2 regions of the Kitasatospora sp. NPDC089509 genome follow, and region 1 is predicted to be linked to the other one. Evidence: predicted binding sites of a transcription regulator. Region 1 holds the regulator's gene; the other holds the start of a gene.
What was found. Region 1 encodes HspR, which represses chaperone genes until heat shock. Its sites were predicted from a motif close to TTGAGNNNNNNNNNCTCAA; they were not measured.
Positions count from the first base shown of each region.

Region 2: lon (endopeptidase La) is a predicted target of HspR. The motif match lies at 8,244-8,262, and genes of this name have one in related genera.

Region 1 covers NZ_JBIVHS010000004.1:483,753-495,594, forward strand. The annotation lists gene ACIP4P_RS11870 (LysR family transcriptional regulator) at 10-1,050, opposite strand; gene ACIP4P_RS11875 (TDT family transporter) at 1,121-2,248, shown strand; gene ACIP4P_RS11880 (LuxR C-terminal-related transcriptional regulator) at 2,871-3,866, shown strand; gene ACIP4P_RS11885 (LuxR family transcriptional regulator) at 3,856-4,779, shown strand; gene ACIP4P_RS11890 (LuxR C-terminal-related transcriptional regulator) at 4,772-5,731, shown strand; gene ACIP4P_RS11895 (LuxR family transcriptional regulator) at 5,724-6,692, shown strand; gene ACIP4P_RS11900 (hypothetical protein) at 6,700-7,317, opposite strand; gene ACIP4P_RS11905 (helix-turn-helix domain-containing protein) at 7,909-8,901, opposite strand; gene ACIP4P_RS11910 (heat shock protein transcriptional repressor HspR) at 9,118-9,660, opposite strand; gene dnaJ (molecular chaperone DnaJ) at 9,668-10,825, opposite strand; gene grpE (nucleotide exchange factor GrpE) at 11,049-11,666, opposite strand; gene dnaK (molecular chaperone DnaK) at 11,663-11,842, opposite strand, start outside.
Region 2 covers NZ_JBIVHS010000009.1:79,175-91,016, forward strand. The annotation lists gene ACIP4P_RS20675 (DUF4097 family beta strand repeat-containing protein) at 1-138, opposite strand, end outside; gene ACIP4P_RS20680 (DUF6104 family protein) at 337-519, opposite strand; gene ACIP4P_RS20685 (multifunctional oxoglutarate decarboxylase/oxoglutarate dehydrogenase thiamine pyrophosphate-binding subunit/dihydrolipoyllysine-residue succinyltransferase subunit) at 700-4,434, opposite strand; gene ACIP4P_RS20690 (sensor histidine kinase) at 4,793-5,923, opposite strand; gene ACIP4P_RS20695 (response regulator transcription factor) at 6,003-6,740, opposite strand; gene ACIP4P_RS20700 (rhomboid-like protein) at 7,304-8,119, shown strand; gene lon (endopeptidase La) at 8,285-10,681, shown strand; gene ACIP4P_RS20710 (GtrA family protein) at 10,758-11,312, shown strand; gene ACIP4P_RS20715 (ROK family protein) at 11,367-11,842, shown strand, end outside.

The DNA.
Region 1 (11,842 bases):
GTATTCCGCTCAACTTTTTCCCGGAGCCCTTTCAGGGGCCCTTCCAGAGCCTCTTCCGGAGTCCTTCCCGGGGCCTTCCGAGGAGCCCTGCCCGGTGCGCCCGCTGCGCCCGGTACGTCCGGTCCGCCCGGTGCGCGCGCCGCGCCCGGTCTGCCGGGTCAGCCCGAGCAGCTCCCGGGCCGGCCCGCCCGGCCGCTGCCCGGCCGGCCACACCGCGCGCAGCGGCCGTCGCAGGTCCAGTTCCTCCGCCAGCGGCACCTCGACCAGCCGCCGGGTGGCCAGCTCCTCCACCACCGCCAGCTCGCTCAGGCAGACCGGCCCCGCCCCGGTCATTGCCGCCGCCTTCAGCGCCGTCGACGAGGCCAGTTCCATCCGGGGCTGGGTCGCGCCCCCGTACGGCGTCAGGGCCATCTCCAGCACCTCCCGGGTGCCCGAGCCCGGCTCGCGCAGCACCAGTGGGGTGCCCGCCAGCTCCGGCCCGGTCAGCGGGGTGCGGCGGCGCGCCCAGCGGTGGCCGGGTGCGACCACGACCACCAGCCGGTCCGCCGCCACCACCGCGCCGGCCAGTCCGGGCGGGGTGGTCGGGCCCTCGACGAAGCCGAGGTCGGCGTCCCCGGCCAGCACGTGCCCGGCGACCTCCGCCGAGTTCGCCGTCCGCAGCGTCACGGCCGTCCCCGGGCTGGCCTCGGCGAGCGCCAGCAGCCAGCCCGGCATCAGGTACTCGGCTACGGTCAGACTGGCGACCACCCGCAGCTTGGCGTCCCGCCGCCCGCGCAGCGCGTCGATCCCGGCGTCCAGGGCCTGGGCCGCCTCCACCACCTGCCGGGCCCACTCGACCACCAGCCGGCCCGCCTCGGTCGGCCGGCTGCCCCGGGGCGAGCGGTCCAGCAGCGGGACCCCGATCTGCCGCTCCATGCCCTTGATCCGGGCGCTCGCGGTCGGCTGGCTGACGCCCAGCTCGGCCGCCGCCCGGCCGACGCTGCCCAGGCGGGCCACCGCGAGCAGCAGTTCCAGGGCGCCGAGTTCGGGGACGTGCGGGGAGAGGGCCATAGGTTCAGGCTATGTCCTCATAGAAGCCGCGGCGCTACCGGAACCCGGGTCGGCGGGCGACGGTGGAACCATGTCCACCTCGGCCGATGTCCCCTTGCGCACCCGCCCCGCGGCCCCCGCCACCACCGGTGCCCGCTCCCGCCTCGACCTCGCCCAGCTCGGCCCCAACTGGTACGCCGCCGTGATGGGCACCGCGATCGTGGCCAACGGCGCCGCCGCCCTGCCGGTGCGGGTGCCCGGACTGATCGGCTTCGGCGAGCTGATGTGGGCGCTCGGCGCGACCGCCCTGGTGGTGCTGGCCGGGGCCCGGCTGGTGCACCTCACCCGGCACCGCGAGGCGGCCCGCACCCAGCTGCTGGACAACCCCGCCACCGCCGTCTTCTACGGCTGCCCGCCGATGGCGCTGCTCTCGGTCGGGCTCGGCACCCTGCTGCTCGGCTCCCGGGTGATCGGAACCGGCCCCGCCGTCGCCGTGGACGCCGTGCTGTGGGGCGTCGGCACGCTGTACGCGCTGACCGTCGCGGCCGGCATCCCGTACCTGATGATCACCCGGCACCCGGTGTCCGCCCTGGAGGCCAACCCGACCTGGCTGCTGCCCGTGGTCGCCCCGCTGGTCGCCTCCGCCTGCGGCCCGGCCCTGGTCCCGCACCTGCCCGCCGGAACGCCGCAGCAGGCGATGCTGTACGGCTGCTGGGCGCTGTTCGGGGTCGGCCTGCTGGCCACCCTGGTGCTGCTGCCGGTGGTCTTCACCGGGCTGTTCCACACCAAGCTGCCCACCCTGGTGCTCACCCCCGCGCTGTTCCTGGTGCTCGGCCCGCTCGGCCAGTCCGTCACCGCGATCCACCAACTCGCCGACGCCAGCCGCCCGGTGCTGCCCTCGCTGGCGCCCGTCCTGCTGCCGCTGGCCGAGCTGTACGGCGTCGCGGTGATCGGCGTCGCGATGCTCTGGCTGGCCGTCGCGCTCACCGCCAATCTGCGCGCCCGGCGGGCCGGGATGCCGTTCGCGATGACCTGGTGGGCGTTCACCTTCCCGGTCGGCACCTGCGTCACCGGCGCCGCCGCGCTCGCCCGGCACACCGGCTTCGGCGGCTTCACCGGACTGGCCGTCGGGCTCTACCTGCTGCTCTGCACCGCCTGGGTGCTGGCGGCGGGCGGCACCGCCACCGGGCTGCTCCGCGGCCGGCTGCTGGCGGGCTGAACCGGGGCGCCCGCCCGCTGTCGGTGCGCCCGCTCACGAGCACGTCGGCGTTGCAGGAGTGCGCACCCGCCGGGTGACGGTGCACAGCCAACCGATCGCCACCGCCCCCACCCCCCGCTGGCCTCGGGCTTTACCGGAATCCCGGCCGCCGCTCACGGCCCCGCAGCCGCACCGCCGTGCAGATAAGTGCAATTGCGCGAACCTGCACTCGGGCGGCCCTTGTCCCCCGGCCGTCACGCTGTGAGGGTGGAGGTACGCCAAGCCGCCCGGGCACCGCAGCCCGACGGCGGCGACTTGCTCTTCAGGAACTGACCACGGGTGCAACATCCCGCGCCAGTCGAACGGGGGGGAAGAGCCCCGACCGGGGTCCATGTGTGGTGATGGACTCAGGTCGGAGCCGGCGAGGCGTTGCTGCTCCGCCTCGACGGAAGCGCCAGGGCATGGCGTACCGATGGCGGCCCCCGGGACCAAGGGTGCGACGGCACCCGGACCCGGGGGTCCGCTGTCCGACCGGTACCGTGAGACGCCCGTCACCGGTACCCGCGCACCGCACGGCGCGCGCACGGTCGGAAGACGGTGGCGAAGACGGCAGCGGAGAGGCGTCCGGCAGGGAGAGAGCGACGTGGCGGCGGAACCGGCGGTCACGCCGCACCATGGGGCGCTGGAGGGCGAGGAACCGGGCGATGCCGCCCGCCAGCTCTACCTGGCGATCATCGCCGAGGGCGGCCGCATCCCGTTCGCCGACACCACCGACGCCGACCGGCCCGCCCTGCGGCAACTCCTCGACATCGGCCTGCTCCTGGTCAACCGGATGGACCGCTGCTACACCGCGGTCAGCCCGCGCTCCGTCAGCGACCGGCTCGGCGCCGAACTCCGCAGCGAGGCCACCCGGTTGCTGGTCCGCGCCGAGAACCTCCCCGGCGCGCTCGACGGGCTCACCCGCGCCTACGACGCGATGCCCCGCCCGTCCGGCCGCCCCGGCGGCGCGGTCTACGTCGAGGGCCACGTCCACATCCGCCAGCGGATCTCCCAACTGGTCTCCGACTGCCGGTCCGAGGTGCTCACCGCCCAACCCGGCCAGCGCCCCGCCGACACCCTCCAGGTCGCCCTCGCCCAGGACGTCCAACTCCTCCAGCGCGGCTGCTCGTTGCGCACCATCTACCAGCCGGTCGCGCTCGCCGAACCGGCCGCGATCGCCTACGCCGAGCAGGTCACCCAGCACGGCTCGCAGATCCGGGTCCTCGACGAACCCTTCCAGCGGCTGATCGTCTTCGACCGCAGCGTCGCCGTCATCTCCGCCAACGACGACAACAGCACCGCCGCGTTCATCAGCGACCCGGCCGCCCTCACGTTCCTGATCGGCGGCTTCGAACGCGACTGGGCCCGCGCCGACACCGCCGAAGCCGCCGCCGCCCTCGGCCAGGGCCCCGCCCGCACCGTCCCCGACCGGGTCGGCCGGCTGCTCGCCCGCGGCCTCACCCAACGCGCCGTCGCCACCCGCCTGGGGCTCAGCGAACGCACCGTCGCCGCCCACATCTCCCGCCTGCGCGACCGCTACGGCGCCCAGACCCTCTTCCAGCTCGGCTGGCTGATGCGAGGCGCCCGCGATGACCGATGAACCCGGCCCGGCCGAGCGCGCCCTCTACCTCGCGGCCGTCCGCGGCGGCGGCCGACTGCTCCCCGAGGACCTCGCCCCCGACGACCGCCCCACCGTCGCCGCCCTCGTCGCCCGCGGTCTGCTCACCCCCGCCCCCACCGGCTACACCGCGGCCAACCCGAGCGCCCTCGGTGACCGCATCGGCGCCGAACTGCGCCACCGCGCCACCCGCCTGCTGGTGCACGCCGAGCGGCTCCCCGGGGCCCTCCGGCCGCTCGCCCACGCCTACGAGGAACTCCACCGGCCGTCCGGTCCCGCCACCGCGCCCGAGGACGCCGCCGCCGTCCCGCCCTGCATCTCCGAACTCCTCGCCGGCTGCCGGGAGGAACTCCTCGCCACCCACTCCGACCCCCACCCCGCCGAGGTGCTCCGCAGGACCCTCGGCCAGGACCTCACCCTGCTCCGGCGGGGCTGCGCCCTGCGCACCCTGCACCGGCCGGCCACCCTCGACGACCCCGACGCACGGCTCCAACTCGCCCTCCGCAGCCGGCAGGGCGCGCACCTCCGGGTCCTCGACGAACCGTACGAACAGGTCCTGGTCTTCGACCGCGCCGTCGCCGTCATCCCCGCCGCCGAGGACCCCGACCGCGGCGCCGTCGTCACCGACCCCACCACCGTCGGCTACCTGGTCGCCCACTTCGAACGGGACTGGGCCCGCGCCACCCCCGCCGACCCCGACCCCGACGCACCCCACCCCACCACCGTCCGGATCGGCCGGCTGCTCGCCCGCGGCCTCACCCAACGCGCCGTCGCCCTCCGGCTCGGCCTCAGCGAACGCACCGTCGCCGCCCACATCTCCCGCCTGCGCGACCGCTACGGCGCCCGGACCCTCTTCCACCTCGGCTGGCACCTCCGCGGAGAACACCATGGCTGACCCCGAGCTGCCCGATGCCGCCGCCCGCGACCTCTACCGCGCGATCCTGGCCGGGGGCGGCCGGATCCGCGCCGCCGAGGTCCTCCCGGCGGACCGGGCGGCCCTCGATCGACTGGTCGAACTCGGGCTGCTGGTGCAGCAATCGGTGGACGACTCGTACAGCGCCGTCGACCCGCGATCGGTCGCCGAACGGATCCGTGCCGACATCCGCCGCACCGGTGCCCGGCTGCTGGCCGAGGCGGACCGGATCCCCGATCAACTCCGCGACCTCACCCTCGCCTACGACACCGCCCCCCGCCGGGAGCCCGGTCACGGTGGCACCCGGATCATCACCGGCAAGGCCGAGATCCGGCACCAAGTGGAGCAGCTCACCCAGGAGTTCCCCGGCGAGAACCTGGCCGCCCAACCCGGTGCCGCCCGTGATGCCGGTCAGCTGGCCGAGTCCCTCGTCCGCACGCGTCGCTTCCTCGAACGCGGCGGCACCATACGGTGCCTGTTCGAGCGTGATGCCCGGGCCGACGCTCCGTCGGTCTCCTACGCCGCAGCGGCGAGCCGGCTCGGCTGTGCGATCCGGGCCCTGGACGGACCGTTCAAGCGCTTCCTGGTCTTCGACCGGGCCGTCGCCGTCATCCCCGCCGATCCGGGCCTCAACAGCGCCGCCGTCGTCGACGATCCGGCGACGGTGGCGTTCATCGTCGACGCGTTCGAGCAGCTCTGGTGCCGGTCCGAGGTCGTCGACTGGGCATCCCTGGCGGACGGTCCTCCCGTGTCCGCGGTGCACGAGCAGGTCGGCCGGCTGCTCGCCAAGGGTCTGACCCAGCGGTCGATCGCGGCCCGGCTGAACCTCAGCGAGCGCACCGTCGCCGGGCACATCGCCCGCCTCCGGGAGCTGTACGACGCCGAGACACTGTTCCAACTCGGCTGGCAGATGAGGGGATCCCGCGATGGCTGACCCCGAGCTGCCCGATGCCGCCGCCCGCGAGCTCTACCGCGCGATCCTGGCCGAGGGCGGCCGGATCCGCCTCGCCGACATCCGTCCCGAGGACGAGGCTGCCGTCGGGCAGCTCGCCGGTCTGGGCCTGCTCGTCCTCCGGAGCGCCGACAGCACCTACAGCGCGGTGAACCCGCGCGCCGTCGGTGAGCGGATCGGTGCGGGGCTGCGGGAGGAGAGCGCCCGGCTGCTGGCCCGGGCCGCCGCGGTCCCCGACCTGTTGGAGGACCTGACCCAGGCGTACGACACCACGCCCCGTCGGGCCGAGCCGGTCGGCGGGGTGCGGCGGGTGGTCGGCATGGTGGAGATCCGGCACCTGATCTCCCAGCTGCTCAAGGACCACCCGCACGAGGTGCTCGCCGCCCAGCCGGGCGGGCCCCGCCCGCACGGGCACATGCGGGACACGCTCGACCACACCCACCGCTACCTCGAAGCGGGCGGGGTGATGCACACCGTCTTCGAGCCGGCGGCCTGTTCCGATCCACGGACGGTCGAGTACGCGCTGCGATCGACCCGGGCGGGGGCCCCGATCCGGCTGCTGGAGGGGCCCTTCACCAAGACCCTGATCTTCGACCGCACCGCGGCCCTGATCCCGGCCGCCGCCGACCACACGGTCGCCGCCGTGGTCGAGGACCCGGCGGTGGTCGGCTATCTGGTCGGGGTGTTCGAGCAGCAGTGGCGTCAGGCGCAGGTGGTGGACTGGGAGTCGCTGGCGGCGGCCGCGACGCCGGTGGCCCACGAGCAGGTGGGGCGCCTGCTCGCCAGGGGGCTCACGCAGCGGGCGATCGCCAGCCGGATGGGGCTGAGCGAGCGGACCGTGGCCGGTCACATCGCCCGGCTGCGTGAGGTGTACGACGCCGAGACGCTGTTCCAACTCGGCTGGCAGATGCGGGGAGCCCGGACGGGGGAGTCCGGTGGGTGAGCCCCGCTCAGCCGGTGGCGGCGCCGGTCGGCCAGTAGCCGGTGACCGCGGTCTGCTGCCGGGGGACGTTGAAGCGGTCGCCGGGGGCGGTCCAGAAGCCCTCGCGGAGGGAGAGCGCCATGCCGGCCCAGTCGAGTGCGGTCTCCACGGTGTGGTGGAGGGCCTCCTGGGACCAGGTGTCGTCGAAGACCAGCGGCAGGACGGGGGCGACCTGCTCGATGGTGGCGATCAGCGGGTTGTGGGTGATGGCCTCGTCGACGAGCAGGACGATCGGCTTCCGCAGCGCCGACGCCCAACCGAGTTCGAGACTGACCCCGGCCGAGAGCGGGGCTCCGACGTAGGCGAAGACCAGGTCCGCGGACTGCAGCGCCCGGAAGTCGGAGGGCACCCGGGGCTCGGGGGCACGACCGGCGACGGTCCAGGCGTCGCTGTGGTGCGCGCTGTACACGGCGGCACCGCTGCGGAGCAGGGTGGTGCGGAGCGTCGTCAGCCGCGTCCGGCTGGCGAGCGTCACCACGCTGTCCGCGGGGCCGGTGAGCCGCATCAGGGGCGCGGCCAGGAAGACACGTGCACGCCGACCCTCAGGGGCCTGGCTGTCGTTGTGACGCAGGTAGGGCTCGGTCATGTCGACTCCGGGGAAAGGCCGACCGGTTAGGGGTGCGATGCCGGCGGGCGCTGCGGTTGGTTGCTGCTTCGAATAGCCGAAGGCATCAGGCGAATATTTGACGGTACAGCGGCAAGTGTGGGTTTCTCGCTGCACCCTCGGGGGGCGAAATGATCGTCTATCAGCGGTCGTAGCCCCGTCCAGCGTCCTGCCCTGTCATCTGGATGACTGGCAGAGAGATGACGCTCCAAGCGATGCGGGGGAGGTGACACCGATGTGCCGTCTGCGGCATCATGTGGACGCTAGTGCTATTAGATTCAGCTCAATAGAGCTCTAGGGAGAAGGAGGGGTGGGTCCGTGTCCCGTATGTACCGACTCGTCCGCACAGTTGCGTTTTCGGTTGTCCTCGGCGCGGCTGTACTGGCTGGGGTTCAGGCCGCTGTCGGCAGCGCGCACACCGGGGTCTCGACGACGGCGGCAGTGGCCGTGAGCGACGACATCCACTGGTGAGGCGAGGTCGATCGGTCCGGTGCGGCCGACGACCGAGCTGAACGTCAGCCGGTCCGACGGCTGACGTGGTGCTGGGGAAGCCGCTCCTTTGAAGGGGGTTTCCTATTCGTTTTCTTCTCGCGGGGAGCGGCCTAGCACATAACCAAGTTGGAAGAGGGAGTCGACGTTGTACTCCTCCCTCATCTCGGCGATGTGCCGGGCGAGCGTCCGCTCGCTGATGCCGAGCCGTCGCGCGATGACGCGATGGTTCGTTCCGGAGAGCAGGAGCTCGACGATGGTCTGTCGGAGCTGCGACACGACCTGGCGTGGGACGGTGCGGTCCCCGTCGAAATCGAGTGCCCGGTTCCAACTTCGTTCGAATACCTCTTCGGCCACGAAGTTGATGACCGCGGGGTCGTAGATGAAGGCGGCGATGCTGTCGCCCGCGACGGGAATCACCGCCAGTTTCCGGTCGACCACGATGAGCCGGGTGTACGGCTCGTCGAGGGTCCGGAACTGCCACCCCGCCTTGGCCAGTTGTCCGACGTAATCCCGGGTCGGCTGGTGGTAGCGCGTGCTCGCGTGGTAGATCGTGCGCATCGACGCACCGTGGCGGAGCATGTCGAGGTCACGGTCCAGGAAAGCGGTCAGCAGCTCGGCCGGGCGCGGGCCGCCCGGCTGCATGGCGAGGCCTTCGGTCCATCCGCCGGCCGCGGATTGTTGGAGCCGCTGATTGATCAGGGCGCGGCCTCTGACATATTCGATGGCGCCCCCGGCTTGGTTCGGGGCGTGGAAAGCCTCGGCAAGTTCTCCGAGTTCCGTCGGGAGTGACACCGCACGGGCGAGGAGATCCAGAGCTTGGCGTTGCCATGCCGAACTCAGGCTCGCGGAGAGCTGGGTCGGATCGACGGCGAAATAGGCGTCCGGCTCTTCGTTGTCGACGATTAGCAGTCCGAGGTCCAGCAACTCCTGGAGGGCGGAACCCTCGCCCGATGCACAGCCATTACGGTTCAGCCGGCCGCTCTCGCTCACGGCTTTCAGATAGAGCGTGCGGGCATCCTCCGACAGGACGCGGAGTCCGCCTGGCGCCGCACCTGCTCCTTCTCGCCCACTCATTCTCGTTCTCCTAGTGTTGACCGGACCAGTTAGTCAACGCGACGGATGGCTACTGCAGCAAGGATCTTAAGCGGCCCGTGGGATCCGGCTGCGAGTCGTCCTGGGCATCGGGCGATCGATGTTCCCCGTCGCAGCACTCTCTCACCAACACCCCAGCCGCCGGCACCCCCCGAACAGGAGGGAGCCGGCGGCTGGTGGTGCGGTGCGGGTCCCCGGTCAGCGCTTGGGGCGCCAGACGACGAGGGCGCTGGACTGCGGGGTGGGCGGCTGGTACGGGACGAGGTCGCGGCGGTAGGAGGCGTGGACGGCGGCCTCGCGCTGCTGGAGGGCGGAGGCGGCGCCTTCGAGGGAGTCGGCCAGTTCGGTGATGCGCGCCTGGAGGGCGGTGACCTGGTTCTCCAGCTCGATGATCCGCTTGATGCCGGCCAGGTTGATGCCCTCGTCCTGGGAGAGCCGCTGGACGTCGCGCAGCTGCTGGATGTCGCGGGCGGAGTAGCGGCGCCCGCGGCCGGCCGTGCGGTCGGGGCTGACCAGGCCGAGGCGGTCGTACTGGCGGAGGGTCTGCGGGTGCAGGCCGGAGAGTTCGGCGGCGACCGAGATGACGTACACCGGGGTGTCCTCGGTGAGCACGTACTGCGGCGGGGCGGTGGCGCGCCGGGGGCGGCGGGGGCCGTTGCCGGGCAGGCCCTCGCCGAGGCCGGGGCCGATGGGGCCGTCGGGGTCCATCGGCTGCATCGGGTTCATCGGAGTCGGGGACATCTGGTCGTCACGCTCCCTTCGCCGCCCGGAAGAGAGCGGCTCGCGGGTCGTCGGAGGCGGTGGCCTCGCGGTACTGCTCCAGTGCGTCCAGCGCGTCGCCGGTGACGTGCTGCGGCACCACGACCTCGATGGTGACGAGGAGGTCGCCGCGGGTGCCGTCCTTGCGGGTGGCACCCTTGCCGCGGGCGCGCATGGTGAGGCCGTTGGCGCTGCCCGGGGGGAGCTTGAGCTTCACGGCGGGGCCGTTCAGCGTGGGCACCTCGATGGTGGCGCCGAGGGTGGCCTCGGGGAAGGTGACCGGCACGGTGACGGTGAGGTTGTCGCCCTTGCGGCCGAAGACCGGGTGCGGGTCGACGTGCACGGTGACGTAGAGGTCGCCGGGCTGGCCGCCGCGTTCGCCCTGGGCGCCCTTGCCCTTGAGCCGGATCCGCTGGTCGGCCTGGACGCCGGCCGGGATGCGGACCTGCATGGTGCGGGCCGAGCTGGCCCGGCCGCTGCCGTGGCAGTCGGGGCACGGGTCGTCGACGATCATCCCGCGGCCGCGGCAGTCCTTGCACGGCTCGGAGAGCGCGAAGGCGCCCTGGCCGCGGCTGACGGTGCCGGCGCCGACGCAGGTCGGGCAGACCCGCGGGGTGGTGCCGGTCTTGGCGCCGGTGCCGTTGCAGAGCCGGCAGGGGGCCTGGCTGGTCATCCGCAGCGGGACGGTCGCGCCGTCGACGGCCTCCTCGAAGGAGAGCGTCACCTCGGTCTCGACGTCGGCGCCGCGCCGGGGCTGGGCCTGCCGGGCGCCGCCGCGGTTGAAGAGGCCGCCGAAGACGTCGCCGAGGCCGCCGCCACTGCCGCCGCCGCCCTGGCTGCCGTTGAAGAGGTCGCCGAAGTCGAAGCCGTAGTTGCCGGTGCCCGGGCCGCCGGTGCGGAAGCCGCCGTTGGCGAAGAGGCTGCGGGCCTCGTCGTACTCCTTGCGGCGCTTCTCGTCGGAGAGGACGTCGTACGCCTCGGAGATGTCCTTGAAGCGCTCCTCGGCCTTGGCGTCGCCCTTGTTCGCGTCCGGGTGGAACTCGCGCGCCAGCTTGCGGTAGGTCTTCTTGATCTCGGTGGCGGTGGCGTCCTTGGGCACGCCGAGGACCTTGTAGTAGTCCTTCTCGACGAAGTCCTTGCCGCTCATGCGCCCACCTCGTTCCGCTCGGCAGCCGCTGAGCGGTTCACGCGCCCCTTGATGGCTCGCTCGCTGCGCTCGCTCACGGCTTCCGCCACCTCCTGATGTCCATCGTCACTGCGCTGTCAACAGCGGTTGCAGGAAGCGCTGTTGACAGCGCGCTGCGGAGTCGGCCGCCGTACCGGCCGGCGTGTGACTCCGCAGCGCACTGGTTGTCAGCTGTCACAGGTTGTCAGCTGTCCGAGCCACCGTCGGACTTGTCCTTGTCGGTGGACTTGGCCTCGGCGTCCGGGCCGGGCGTCGTCTGGGTGCCCGGCTGGGGCTCGGCGACGGCGACCATCGCCGGGCGGATGATCCGCTCGCCGATGCGGTAGCCGGGCTGGAGCACCTGCACGCAGGTGTCCTCGGTGACGTCCGAGGAGTAGCTGTGCATCAGCGCCTCGTGCTGCGTCGGGTCGAAGGGCTCGCCCTCCTTGCCGAACTGCTGCAGGCCCAGCTTGGCGACGACCGTCTCCAGGGACTCGGCGACGGACTTGAAGCCACCCGTGACCTCGCCGTGCTCGCGGGCGCGGCCGATGTCGTCCAGGACCGGGATCAGGGACTCCAGGATGTTGGAGACCGCGATCTCGCGGACGGTCAGCCGGTCGCGCTCGACCCGCTTGCGGTAGTTCTGGTACTCGGCCTGCAGTCGCTGCAGGTCCGCGGTGCGCTCGGCCAGCTCGCGCTTGGCCGAGGCGGCGTCCTCGGAGCCCTCGCCGGCACCGCCGGCCGCGGCCTCCTCGGCAGCCTTGATCACGGCTTCCTCGGCGGAGTCGTCGCCGGGCTTGCCGCCCTGCGGCTTGTCCGTCATGCCGACGCACCGCCCTTGGGCTTCTCGTCGTCCACGATCTCGGCGTCGACGACGTCGTCCTCCTTGGCGTGGGTGGACTCGCCGGCCGCGGCGGCACCGGCACCGGCGGCGTCGGCGTTGGCGTAGAGCGCCTGGCCGAGCTTCTGGGCGGTGGTGGAGACCTTCTCGGAGGCCTC
Region 2 (11,842 bases), on a different contig from region 1:
GAGGTCGGTGACCTCCAGGCGGGCCGGGCCCTCGGCCGCGACCACGTTCACGGTGCCGTCGATGACGCGCACGTGCAGCGCGCGGACCTCGTCCTCGAAGGTGGTCCTGCCGGGCCCCTCGATCGTCCACTGGCTCATCTCTGCCGCCTCCCGTAGCGGATCGCGATGTATCGCGTTCTCTGTAGAAGACGATATATCGCGTGCTGGGAAAAGCAAGCGGTTCCACCCCCGAGCCCGCCCCGGACCCGACCCGGAGGTCTCCCCCTACGGGGAGGACGCCGAGGGCCCGGGAGGCGGTCGCCTCCCGGGCCCTGCGGCGGTCACGAGATCAGGACGTCACTCGTCGTCGTCCTCGTCGTCGAGCCGGGCCAGCCAGGTGGCCAGCCGCTCGACCGGGATCTCGAAGTCCGGGTTGAGGTCGACGAACTCGCGCAGGCGCTCGGCCAGCCACTCGAAGCTGACCTCCTCCTCGCCGCGCCGGTTCGCCAGCTCCTCGATGCCTCGGTCGGTGAAGTACACGGGTTCGCTCCGGTCCGCTGGGGATTGACCTGGTCAGGATAGTCCGCGCCGGTCGGCGGCCGGAGCGGTACGGGGGCGGTACGGGGGCGGTACGGGGGCGACGGGAACGCCCGCGGCCTCCGTCCCCTCGGAAGGGGGCGGAGGCCGCGGGCGTCAGTGGTGCTGCGGGTCCTCGGCTCGTCAGAGCGAGAAGACCTCCTCGATCAGCGCCTGCTGCTCGGCGGCGTGCCGCTTGGCCGAGCCGACGGCCGGCGACGAGGCCGCGGTGCGGGCGACCCGGCGCAGACGGGCGTCGCCGCCGGTCCGGCCGATGACGACCTGCAGGTGGTCGACCAGGTTCATCGCGATGAACGGCCAGGCACCCTGGTTGGCCGGCTCCTCCTGCGCCCAGACGAACTGGACGTTGTCGCCGTAGCGGGCCAGCTCCTCCTGGAGCTCGGCCACCGGCAGCGGGTAGAGCCGCTCGACCCGGACGATCGCGGTGTCGGTGACGCCGCGCTCGGTGCGGGCCGCAGCCACGTCGTAGTAGAACTTGCCGGAGGTGATGACCACCTTGCGGACCTGCGCCGGGTCGACGGTGGTGTCGCCGATGACCGGGCGGAACGAGCCGGACAGGAACTCCTCGGTCGCACTCGCCGCGGCCTTCAGGCGCAGCATCGACTTCGGGGTGAAGACGACCAGCGGCTTGTGGTGCGGGTTGTGCGCCTGCCAGCGCAGCAGGTGGAAGTAGTTCGACGGCAGGGTCGGCGCCGCGACCGTCATGTTGTTCTGCGCGCACAGCTGGAGGAAGCGCTCCGGGCGGGCGGACGAGTGGTCCGGTCCCTGGCCCTCGTAGCCGTGCGGCAGCAGCAGGGTGACGCCGGAGTGCTGGCCCCACTTCTGCTCGGCGGAGGCGATGTACTCGTCCACCATGGTCTGCGCGCCGTTGACGAAGTCGCCGAACTGCGCCTCCCACATGACCAGCGCGTTCGGGCGGGTCAGCGAGTAGCCGTACTCGAAGCCCATGGCCGCGTACTCCGACAGCAGGCTGTCGTAGACGGTGTAGCGGGCCTGGTCCTCGGTGAGGTACTGCAGCGGGGTGTAGTCCTCGCCGGTCTTGCGGTCGATCAGGACGGCGTGCCGCTGGCCGAAGGTGCCGCGGCGGCTGTCCTGGCCGGCCAGGCGGACCGGGTGGCCCTCCATGAGCAGCGAGCCGATGGCGAGGGTCTCGCCCATCGCCCAGTCGATGGTGTTGTCCTCGACCGAGGCGGCGCGGCGCTGCAGCTGCGGCAGCAGGCGCGGGTGGACGGTCAGCCAGTCCGGGTGGTTGACCTGCGAGGCGGCGATCCGCTTGACCATCTCCTGGGAGATGCCGGTCTGGATGGAGACCGGGAAGTCGGCGACCGGCTTGCCGGCGGTGGCGTCGGCCGGCGCCTGGGCCGCGTCGCGGACCTCGGCGAAGACCTTCTCCAGCTGGCCCTGGAAGTCCTGGAGCGCCTGCTCCGCCTCTTCCATGGTGATGTCGCCGCGACCGATCAGGCCCTCGGTGTACAGCTTGCGCACCGAGCGCTTCTTGTCGATCAGGTCGTACATCAGCGGCTGGGTGAACGACGGGTTGTCGGCCTCGTTGTGACCGCGGCGGCGGTAGCAGATGAGGTCGATCACGACGTCCTTGTGGAACGCCTGGCGGAACTCGAAGGCGAGCCGCGCGACGCGGACCACGGCCTCCGGGTCGTCGCCGTTCACGTGGAAGATCGGGGCCTCGATCATCCGGGCCACGTCGGTGCAGTACATCGAGGAGCGCGAGGACGCCGGGGCGGCGGTGAAGCCGACCTGGTTGTTCACCACGATGTGCACGGTGCCGCCGGTGCGGTAGCCGCGCAGCTGCGACATGTTCAGGGTCTCCGCGACGACGCCCTGGCCGGCGAAGGCCGCGTCGCCGTGGATCTGGATCGGCAGCACCGGGAAGGTGGTGCCGCCCTGGTCCAGGATGTCCTGCTTGGCGCGGGCGATGCCCTCGACGACCGGGTCGACCGTCTCCAGGTGGGAGGGGTTCGCGGCGAGCGAGACCTTGATGGTCTCGCCGTCCAGGCCGGTGAAGGTGCCCTCGGAGCCGAGGTGGTACTTGACGTCGCCGGAGCCGTGCATCGACTTCGGGTCGAGGTTGCCCTCGAACTCGCCGAAGATCTTGCCGTACGGCTTGCCGACGATGTTGGCCAGCACGTTCAGGCGGCCGCGGTGGGCCATGCCGATGACGGCCTCGTCCAGGCGCTGCTCGGCGGCGGAGTCGATGGTCGCGTCCAGCAGGGCGATCAGCGACTCACCGCCCTCCAGCGAGAAGCGCTTCTGGCCGACGTACTTGGTCTGCAGGAAGGTCTCGAAGGCCTCGGCCGAGTTCAGCCGGCGCAGGATCCGCAGCTGCTCCTCGCGCTCGGGCTTCGCGTACGGCTTCTCCAGGCGCTCCTGCAGCCACTTGCGCTGCTTCGGGTCCTGGATGTGCATGTACTCGATGCCGACGGTGCGGCAGTACGTGTTGCGCAGCAGGCCGAGGATGTCGCGGAGCTTCATCATCTTCTGGCCGCCGAAGCCGCCGACCGCGAACTCGCGCTCCAGGTCCCACAGGGTGAGGCCGTGGGTGGTGACGTCCAGGTCGGGGTGCTTGCGCTGCTTGTACTCCAGCGGGTCGGTGTCGGCCATGAGGTGGCCGCGGACCCGGTAGGAGTGGATCAGCTCCATGACGCGCGCGGTCTTGTTGACCTCGTCGTCGTGGGTGGTGGCGACGTCGGTGGCCCAGCGGACCGGCTCGTACGGGATCCGCAGCGACTCGAAGATCTCGTCGTAGAAGCCGTTCTCGCCGAGCAGCAGGCGGTGGATCTCGCGCAGGAACTCGCCGGACGCCGCGCCCTGGATGACGCGGTGGTCGTAGGTCGAGGTCAGCGTCATGATCTTGGAGACGCCCAGCCGGGACAGGGTCTCCGGGGCGGAGCCCTGGAACTCGGCCGGGTACTCCATGGCGCCGACGCCGACGATGGTGCCCTGGTTCTGCATCAGGCGCGGCACGGAGTGCACGGTGCCGATGCCGCCGGGGTTGGTCAGCGAGACCGTGACGCCGGTGAAGTCGTCCATGGTCAGCTTGTTGGCGCGGGCCCGGCGGACGATGTCCTCGTAGGCCTGCCAGAAGCCGAAGAAGTCGAGGGTCTCGGCCTTCTTGATGGCCGCGACGACGAGCTGGCGGTCGCCGTTCGGCTTGACCAGGTCGATCGCCAGGCCGAGGTTGACGTGCTCCGGCTTGACCAGGAAGGCCTTGCCGTCCTCCACCTTGTAGCTGTGGTTCATGCCCGGGGAGGCCTTGATGGCCTGGACCAGGGCGTAACCGATCAGGTGGGTGAAGGAGACCTTGCCACCGCGGGCGCGCTGCAGGTGGTTGTTGATGACGATGCGGTTGTCGATCAACAGCTTCGCCGGGACGGCGCGGACCGAGGTCGCGGTCGGCACCTCCAGCGAGGCGTCCATGTTGGTGGCGACGGCCTTGGCCGGGCCGCGCAGCTGGACCAGCTCGGGGCCGGCCGCGGCGGTGGCGGCGGGCGCGACCGGGGCGGCGGCCTTGGGGGCCGGCGGCGCGGCGGGCGCGGCGGCCAGCGGGGCGGCGGCGGCCGGGGCCGGAGCAGCCGGGGCCGGAGCGGCGGGTGCGGCCGGCGCAGCAGCAGCGGGCGCGGGGGCAGCGGCAGGGGTCGGCGTGGGGCCGGCCTGGGTCGCGGCCTGGGTCACTGGGGTCACCTCGGTACCGGGCTTGTAGTCGGCGAAAAAGTCCCACCAGGCTCGGTCGACCGAGTTCGGGTCCTGGAGGTACTGCTGGTAGATCTCATCGACGAGCCACTCATTTGGACCAAAGCCAGTGGAGCTTGCCGAGCTGGGGGTTTCAGGTTGTGGCGACACGGCGGCAACCGCCCTCTTCCGCTTCCTTTTGGGATGTTTGGACAGCGGGGATTAAGGCTACGCCCCTGACCAGTGATCGCGCAGTCCCCGGGCCCCAGGCGTCGCCCAGATCACAGTCCTGACCTGCAATTTGGCTGAAAAAGTGCGTTAGAAAGCCGTATCTGAGGGGAAGCGACCGGGGCCGATCGCCCACCAAAGTGGGGCGAAAGCGGACAAACAGGGATAAGGATCCGCAGACGATCTTCGTGTGCGGCTGTGTCGGATCTGTGACAAATGTCCCGTCCGCTCAGGACCGCCAGTCAGGTCCGTCCGCTCGGGTCCGCCCGGAGCCCGCTCAAGCCCACCCGGGACCGTCCGCTCAGGCGTGCCCGGGCAGCCGGACCTCGATCCGGCAGCCGCGCGGCGACTCCGCCACCGCGATCCGCCCGCCGTGCAGGTCCACCGCCCAGCGGGCGATCGCCAGGCCCAGACCGGTGCCGCCGTCCGCGCCGGGGCCGGTGGCGGTCGCGGTGCCGCTGCGGCTGAAGCGCTCGAAGACCCGGCCGCGGTCCGCGAGCGGGATGCCCGGGCCCTCGTCCTGGACCTCCAGCAGCAGGCCGCCGTCGTCCCCCTCGGGCCGGGCGCGCACCGTCACGGTGCCGCCGGGCGGCGAGTGCTTGCAGGCGTTGTCGACCAGGTTGGCGACCACCTGGTGGAGGCGTTCCGGGTCCGCCACGGCGGTCAGTCCGGTCGGGCTGACCTCCAGGGCCAGCCGGACGTCGCCGCGCCGGGAGAAGGCCCCGCCGGCCGTCGCGCCGTCCACGGTGACCCCGCGCAGCACGCCGTCCAGGAACTCCCGCACCTCGAAGGGTCTGGCGTCCAGGTCGACCACGCCGTCGTCGATCTTGGAGAGGTCCAGCAGGTGGGTGACCAGGCGGCCGAGCCGCTCGGTCTGCTCCAGTGCGGCCCCCAGCGTCGCCGGATTGGGCTGCACCACGCCGTCCACCACGTTCTCCAGCACGGCCCGCAGCGCGGCGATCGGCGTGCGCAGTTCGTGCGAGACGTTGGCGACCAGCTCACGGCGGTGCTGGTCGGCGGCCTGGAGGTCGGCGGCCATCGCGTTGAAGGCGGCCGCCAGCTCGCCGATCTCGTCGCGCGAACTCACCTCGACCCGGCGGCTGTAGTCGCCGGAGGCCATCGCGCGGGCGGCGGCCGTCATCTCGCGCAGCGGGGCGGTCAGCCCGTGCGCGAGGAACTGCATGAACAGCAGCGAGGCGATCATGGAGAAGACCATGATGATCCGGATCTGGGTCTCGGATCGGATCGCCACGACCACCATCCCGGTGGCCAGGAACACGGAGACGATCACCAACAGGGCGAGCTTGCCCTTGATCGAGCGGACCGGGTCGAGCGGACGGATGTCGGCCCAGACCCGGCTGGCCGCTCGGGCGGCCAGTGTCTGCGGGCGCGCGCCGTCGGCGTCCCCGTTGCGTTGCTGTGGAAAGGTCATTGGTCCCTGTGATCCCCGCGCGGTCTGCACGGCGGTGCCGGACACGGGCCCCCCGGTGGCCCGTCGCCCGGAGCCCCCGTCAGGAGAGCGGGGCCTCCAGCGCGTATCCGACGCCGTGCACGGTGCGGATCCAGCTGGCGCCGATCTTGCGGCGCAGCGCCTTCACGTGGCTGTCCACGGTCCGGGTGCCGGACGCGTCGGTCCAGTCCCAGACCTCGGCCAGCAGCTGCTCGCGGGTGAGCACCGCGCGCGGCTGGGCGGCCAGGCAGGCCAGCAGGTCGAACTCGGTCGGCGTCAGGTGGACGTCGCCCGAGGCCAGTCGGACCCGGCGCTGCACGTGGTCGATCTCCAGCTCGCCGAAGCGCAGGCTGCCGAGCGCGGGCGTCCGGGCGGCCTGCTGGGCACGCTCGACCCGGCGCAGCAGCACGTTGACCCGGGCGGCCAGTTCGCGCATCGAGAACGGCTTGGTCATGTAGTCGTCGGCACCGACGCCGAGGCCGACCAGCAGGTCCGTCTCGTCGTCGCGGGCGGTCAGCATCAGTACCGGCACCGGGCGTTGGGCCTGGATCCGGCGGCACACCTCCAACCCGTCGAAGCCGGGCAGCATGATGTCCAGGACCACCAGGTCCGGCTGCCAGGTGTGGAAGCCGTCCACCGCGCCGGGGCCGTCGTGGGCCACGGCGACCTTGAACCCCTCGGCGCCCAGTCGGGCCGCGATCGACTCCGCGATCGTGGGCTCGTCCTCCACCACCAGCACTCTGCGCTGGCTGCTCACCGTGCCACCGGTGTTGGGGTTGTCCTGCTGAATTTCTGTCACGGTCACGCCACCGCCCCCAGGGCTGCGGGCCGGCCACCTGTGGGGATGGCGGGGCTCCGCTCGTAGTCTTGTTCCGTCGTGGACTGTGCCGGGTCCGCCGTCCCGTTCGTACGCCCGGGAGCCGCGGCACGGATGGTCTTCCGTCCACTTCTCCCACGCACTCCGCAGCGTACGGACAGCGGATGCCTCCCGGCAGGCGGACCGGACGTTTCCGGCCCGTGGGCCGGCTGTCCGGCCGCCCTCGGGCCCACCGCACGAGTGGGCACGGGCCGATACCTTACCCGGCGAATTTTCTCTGCGTAACGGTACGTATGCAGTTCAGTTGACGCCAAGTCGCCGGTCAGAGGCCCTACTGAGGCGTTAATCGACAGAAGGTCTGGACCAATGCCGGGAATCCGACCGTTCTCCGCGTCGACGGTCTTCACCGGCTTTTCTCAGGTGCCTCTCAGAACCTCGACGTACCGTGGCGGCGACGGCGCCCCGCAGGGCGGAAACCGGCCTTCGCGTCGGTACGTTGGGCACCTTCCGGCACTGGTGGCTGCGGGGGTGGAGCGGAGGTCGGCATGGCGGGACTGCGGCAGGACACCGACCGGCGCGCGGCCGTGGGGTCGCCGTACGGAATGCTCCGCGGGGGGTTGCGCACCGGCGTCGTCGAATGGCTGCTGGAACGCGTTCCGACGCCCCGGCGCACTCCCTTCACCCTCGGATATCTGGCCGTGGTCGGGATCACCGCGACCTTCGCCAGGCTCGCCGACCCGGAACTCGTCCAGCACCTCCAGGAGGCCTCCAGCTCGGACGGCCACAACCTGCTGCTGCACCCGCTGCGGGTCCTGGTGCTCAGCGGGTTCTGGGTGGCCGGGGGATCGTGGACGCCCTACCTGTGGGGGTTCGCCGTCACCCTGGCGCCGTTGGAGCGCCGGGTCGGCTCCGCCCGGGCGGCCGCGGTCTTCGCGGCCGGGCACGTGGTGGCCACCCTGCTCTCCCAGGGCGTGGTGATCGCCGCGGTGCGGCTCGGGCGGATGGCGCCGGAGGCGATGGACCGCCTGGACATCGGGGTCAGCTACGGGGTGTTCGCCTGCCTGGGCGCGGTGATCGCGTCGCTCCCGCTGCGCTGGCGGGTGCCGGCGCTGGCCGGTGCCGCACTGATGATCGCCCAGCAGATCGCCTCCCAGAAGGACCTGGTCACGGCCATCGGGCATCCGGCCGCGCTGCTCACCGGGGTGGCGCTGTGGCGCTGGGTGCGGTGGGTCGAGCGGGGACCGTCCCGGCCGCGGCTCCGGCTGCCGCGGCTCCCGCTGGTCGGCGCCGGTCCCGTCCGGGCCGCCGTCCGGACCCCCGCCGTGGTGCGGGCCGGTACCCGGCCGTCCACCGTGCGCTGACGCCCGGGGTCTCTTGGGCCGTTCTTTCCCTGTTCTTTTGACGGGGCTTCCCTCCGGCCGTTCCGGTGACGGCGTGTTCGCTCGCAGCGAACACGGGTCGGGGAACATCCGACGCTCGTGAAGCCTTAGTCAGGTCGACTCAAGTTCACTGACCGGGGAGAGATCATGGCATCGACGTCCACACCGCTCACCCTGCCCGTGCTGCCGCTCGACGACGAGGTCGTTCTGCCGGGCATGGTCGTCCCGCTGGACCTGAAGGACACCGAGGTGCGGGCCGCGGTCGAGGCCGCCCGCGCGGCGGCCACCGGCTCCGGCAAGCCGCAGGTCCTGCTGGTCCCGCGGGTGGACGGCTCGTACGCGGCGGCCGGCACGCTGGCCACCGTGGAGCAGGTCGGCCGGCTGGCCGACGGAGACCCGGCGGCCCTGGTGCGCGCCGTGCGCCGGGTCCGGATCGGGGTCGGCACCACCGGCCCCGGCGCCGCCCTCTGGGTGGAGACCACGCCCTTCGAGGAGTCCTCGGTCGGCACCCCGGTGGCCGGCCGGGCCGCCGAGCTGGTCAGGGAGTACAAGGCGCTGTCCACCCAGTGGCTGCGCAAGCGCGGCGCCTGGCAGATCGTCGACCGGGTCGCCCAGATCGAGGGCGTCGGCGAGCTCGCCGACAACATCGGCTACGCCCCCTTCGTCACCGCCGAGCAGAAGCTCAAGGTGCTGCTGGAGGCCGACCAGGTCGCCCGCCTGGAGTACGCGCTCACCCTGCTGCGCGACCACCTCGCCGAGGAGGAGGTCAACGACACCATCCGCAAGGACGTCGAGGAGGGCGTGGCCAAGCAGCAGAAGGAGTTCCTGCTCCGCCGCCAGCTGGAGGCCGTCCGCAAGGAGCTCGCCGAGCTGAACGGCGACCCGGCCGACGAGGAGGGCGACTACCGCGCCCGGGTCGAGGCCGCCGACCTGCCGGAGCAGGTCCGCGAGGCCGCGCTCAAGGAGGTCGACAAGCTGGAGCGGTCCTCGGACCAGTCGCCCGAGGGCTCCTGGATCCGCACCTGGCTGGACACCGTCCTGGAGCTGCCCTGGAACGAGCGCACCGAGGACGCGTACGACATCGCCGGCGCCCGCGCCGTGCTCGACGCCGACCACGCCGGCCTCGGCGACGTCAAGGACCGGATCGTCGAGTACCTGGCCGTCCGCAAGCGCCGCGCCGACCAGGGGCTCGGCCTGATCGGCGGGCGACGGGGAGGAGCGGTGCTGGCCCTGGTCGGTCCGCCCGGGGTCGGCAAGACCTCGCTCGGCGAGTCGGTGGCCCGCGCCATGGGCCGCAAGTTCGTCCGGGTCGCGCTCGGCGGCGTCCGGGACGAGGCGGAGATCCGCGGCCACCGGCGCACCTACGTCGGCGCGCTGCCCGGCCGGCTGGTGAGGGCGATCAAGGAGGCCGGCTCGATGAACCCGGTCGTCCTGCTCGACGAGATCGACAAGGTCGGCTCCGACTACCGGGGCGACCCGGCCGCCGCCCTGCTGGAGGTGCTGGACCCGGCCCAGAACCACACTTTCCGGGACCACTACCTGGAGGTCGAGCTCGACCTCTCCGACGTCGTCTTCCTCGCCACCGCCAACGTGCTGGAGGCCATCCCCGAGCCGCTGCTCGACCGGATGGAGCTGGTCCGCCTGGACGGCTACACCGAGGACGAGAAGGTCGTCATCGCCCGCGACCACCTCCTCCCGCGCCAGCTGGAGCGGGCCGGCCTGGGCGACGGACAGGTCGGCGTCGACGAGGCGGCCCTGCGCAGGCTGGCCGGGGAGTACACCCGGGAGGCGGGCGTGCGCACCCTGGAGCGCTCGATCGCCCGGGTGCTGCGCAAGATCGCCGCCCAGGCCGAACTCGGCGAGCGCGAACTGCCCGTCACGGTCGGCGCCGCGGACCTGCGCGCCCTGATCGGCCGGCCGCACCACGTGCCGGAGTCCGCCCAGGAGCCCGCCGAGCGGCGCACCGCCGTCCCCGGCGTGGCCACCGGGCTCGCGGTCACCGGCGCCGGCGGCGACGTCCTCTACATCGAGGCCTCGCTGGCCGACGCCGAGACCGGCGGCACCGGGCTGACCCTGACCGGGCAGCTGGGCGACGTGATGAAGGAGTCCGCGCACATCGCGCTCTCCTACCTGCGCTCGCGCGGCGCCGAGCTGGAGCTGCCGGTCACCTCGCTGCGCGACCGCGGCGTGCACCTGCACATCCCGGCCGGGGCCATCCCCAAGGACGGGCCCAGCGCCGGCATCACCATGACCACGGCACTGGCCTCGCTGCTCTCCGGCCGCAAGGTGCGCACCGACCTGGCGATGACGGGCGAGGTCTCGCTGACCGGGCGGGTGCTGCCGATCGGCGGGGTGAAGCAGAAGCTGCTCGCCGCCGACCGGGCCGGGGTCACCACGGTGATCATCCCCAAGCGCAACGAGGCCGACCTGGACGACGTCCCGGCCGAGGTGCTGGAGCGGCTCACCGTCCACCCGGTGTCGGACGTGCGGGAGGTGCTCCGGCTGGCCCTGGAGCCGGCCGGGGTGCTGGTCGCCGCCGCGTAGCGCGCCCGGGGCGCCGGGCCTCCGGGTCCGGCGCTCTCCACGGGCCGACGGCGGCTCCGCGTGCCAGACTGCGGAGATGCCGTCCCCCACGCAGCGCGCCCTGGCCCGGGTGCCCGCGCGGCTGCGACCGGCACTGCTGCGGCACCGCCGACTGGTGAAGTACCTGCTGGTCGGCAGCGGCTGCTTCGCGCTCACCACGGTGCTCGACTTCGAGCTCAAGTTCACCGTCCTGACGCACCAGCCGGTGGCGGCCCTGACGGTGGCGACGGTGATCGCCACCGTCGTCTCCTATGTGCTCAACCGCCGCTGGGCCTTCCGGACGGACGGGCGGCGGCCCGAGGCCCTGCTGTTCTTCCTGGTCAGCGCGGTGGCGATCGGCGTCAACGTGATCCCGCTGGCACTCTCCCGGTACCTCCTCGACCTGCGCGAGCCCTACGTCACCCCGTTCCAGCAGGAGGTCGCGGACTTCCTCAGCGGGATGGTCGTCGGCACCTTCGTCGCCATGCTGTTCCGCTTCTGGGCGATGCAGCGCTGGGTCTTCACCAGCGCCGCGGCCCGGACGCACCAGGGGCGGGCCCCCGACCCGGAACCCGGTTACGCTGCACCCGAGATGCCACGGGATGTGCCGTGAGTCCGTGAGGTGCACCGGACCCGTGAGCCGCTCCGAGACCGTGAGGTGAGAGTTATGCGCGGGGAGCCGGACGGCGTCCGGACCGGGCCCGCCAGCCAGCAGGGGATGCGCCGGGCCAACCTGGCCCTGGTGCTCGGGGTGATCGCGCGCGGCCCCCGCTCGCGCGCCGACGTGGCCGCCGCGACCGGGCTCACCCGGGCCGCGGTCTCCTCGCTCGCCGAGCAGCTGATCTCGGCCGGCCTGGTCGTCGAGGAGGGCCCGGCCGCGCCCAGCGGGAAGGTCGGCCGCCCGGGCACCGCGCTCGGGCTCAACCCGCTCGGGCCGGGCGGGCTCGGTGCCGAGATCGGCGTCCGGCACCTCGGCGTCTGCGTGGTCGACCTGCGCGGGGAGGTGCGCGCCTGGCGGCGCCAGGAGAGCGCCAACCGCGGCCGGGAACCCGCCGCGGTGATGGCCGACCTCGCCCGGCTGGTGCGCGCGGCCGTCGCCGAGTCGGGCCTGCGCCCGGCCGGGCTGACCCTCGCGGTGCCCGG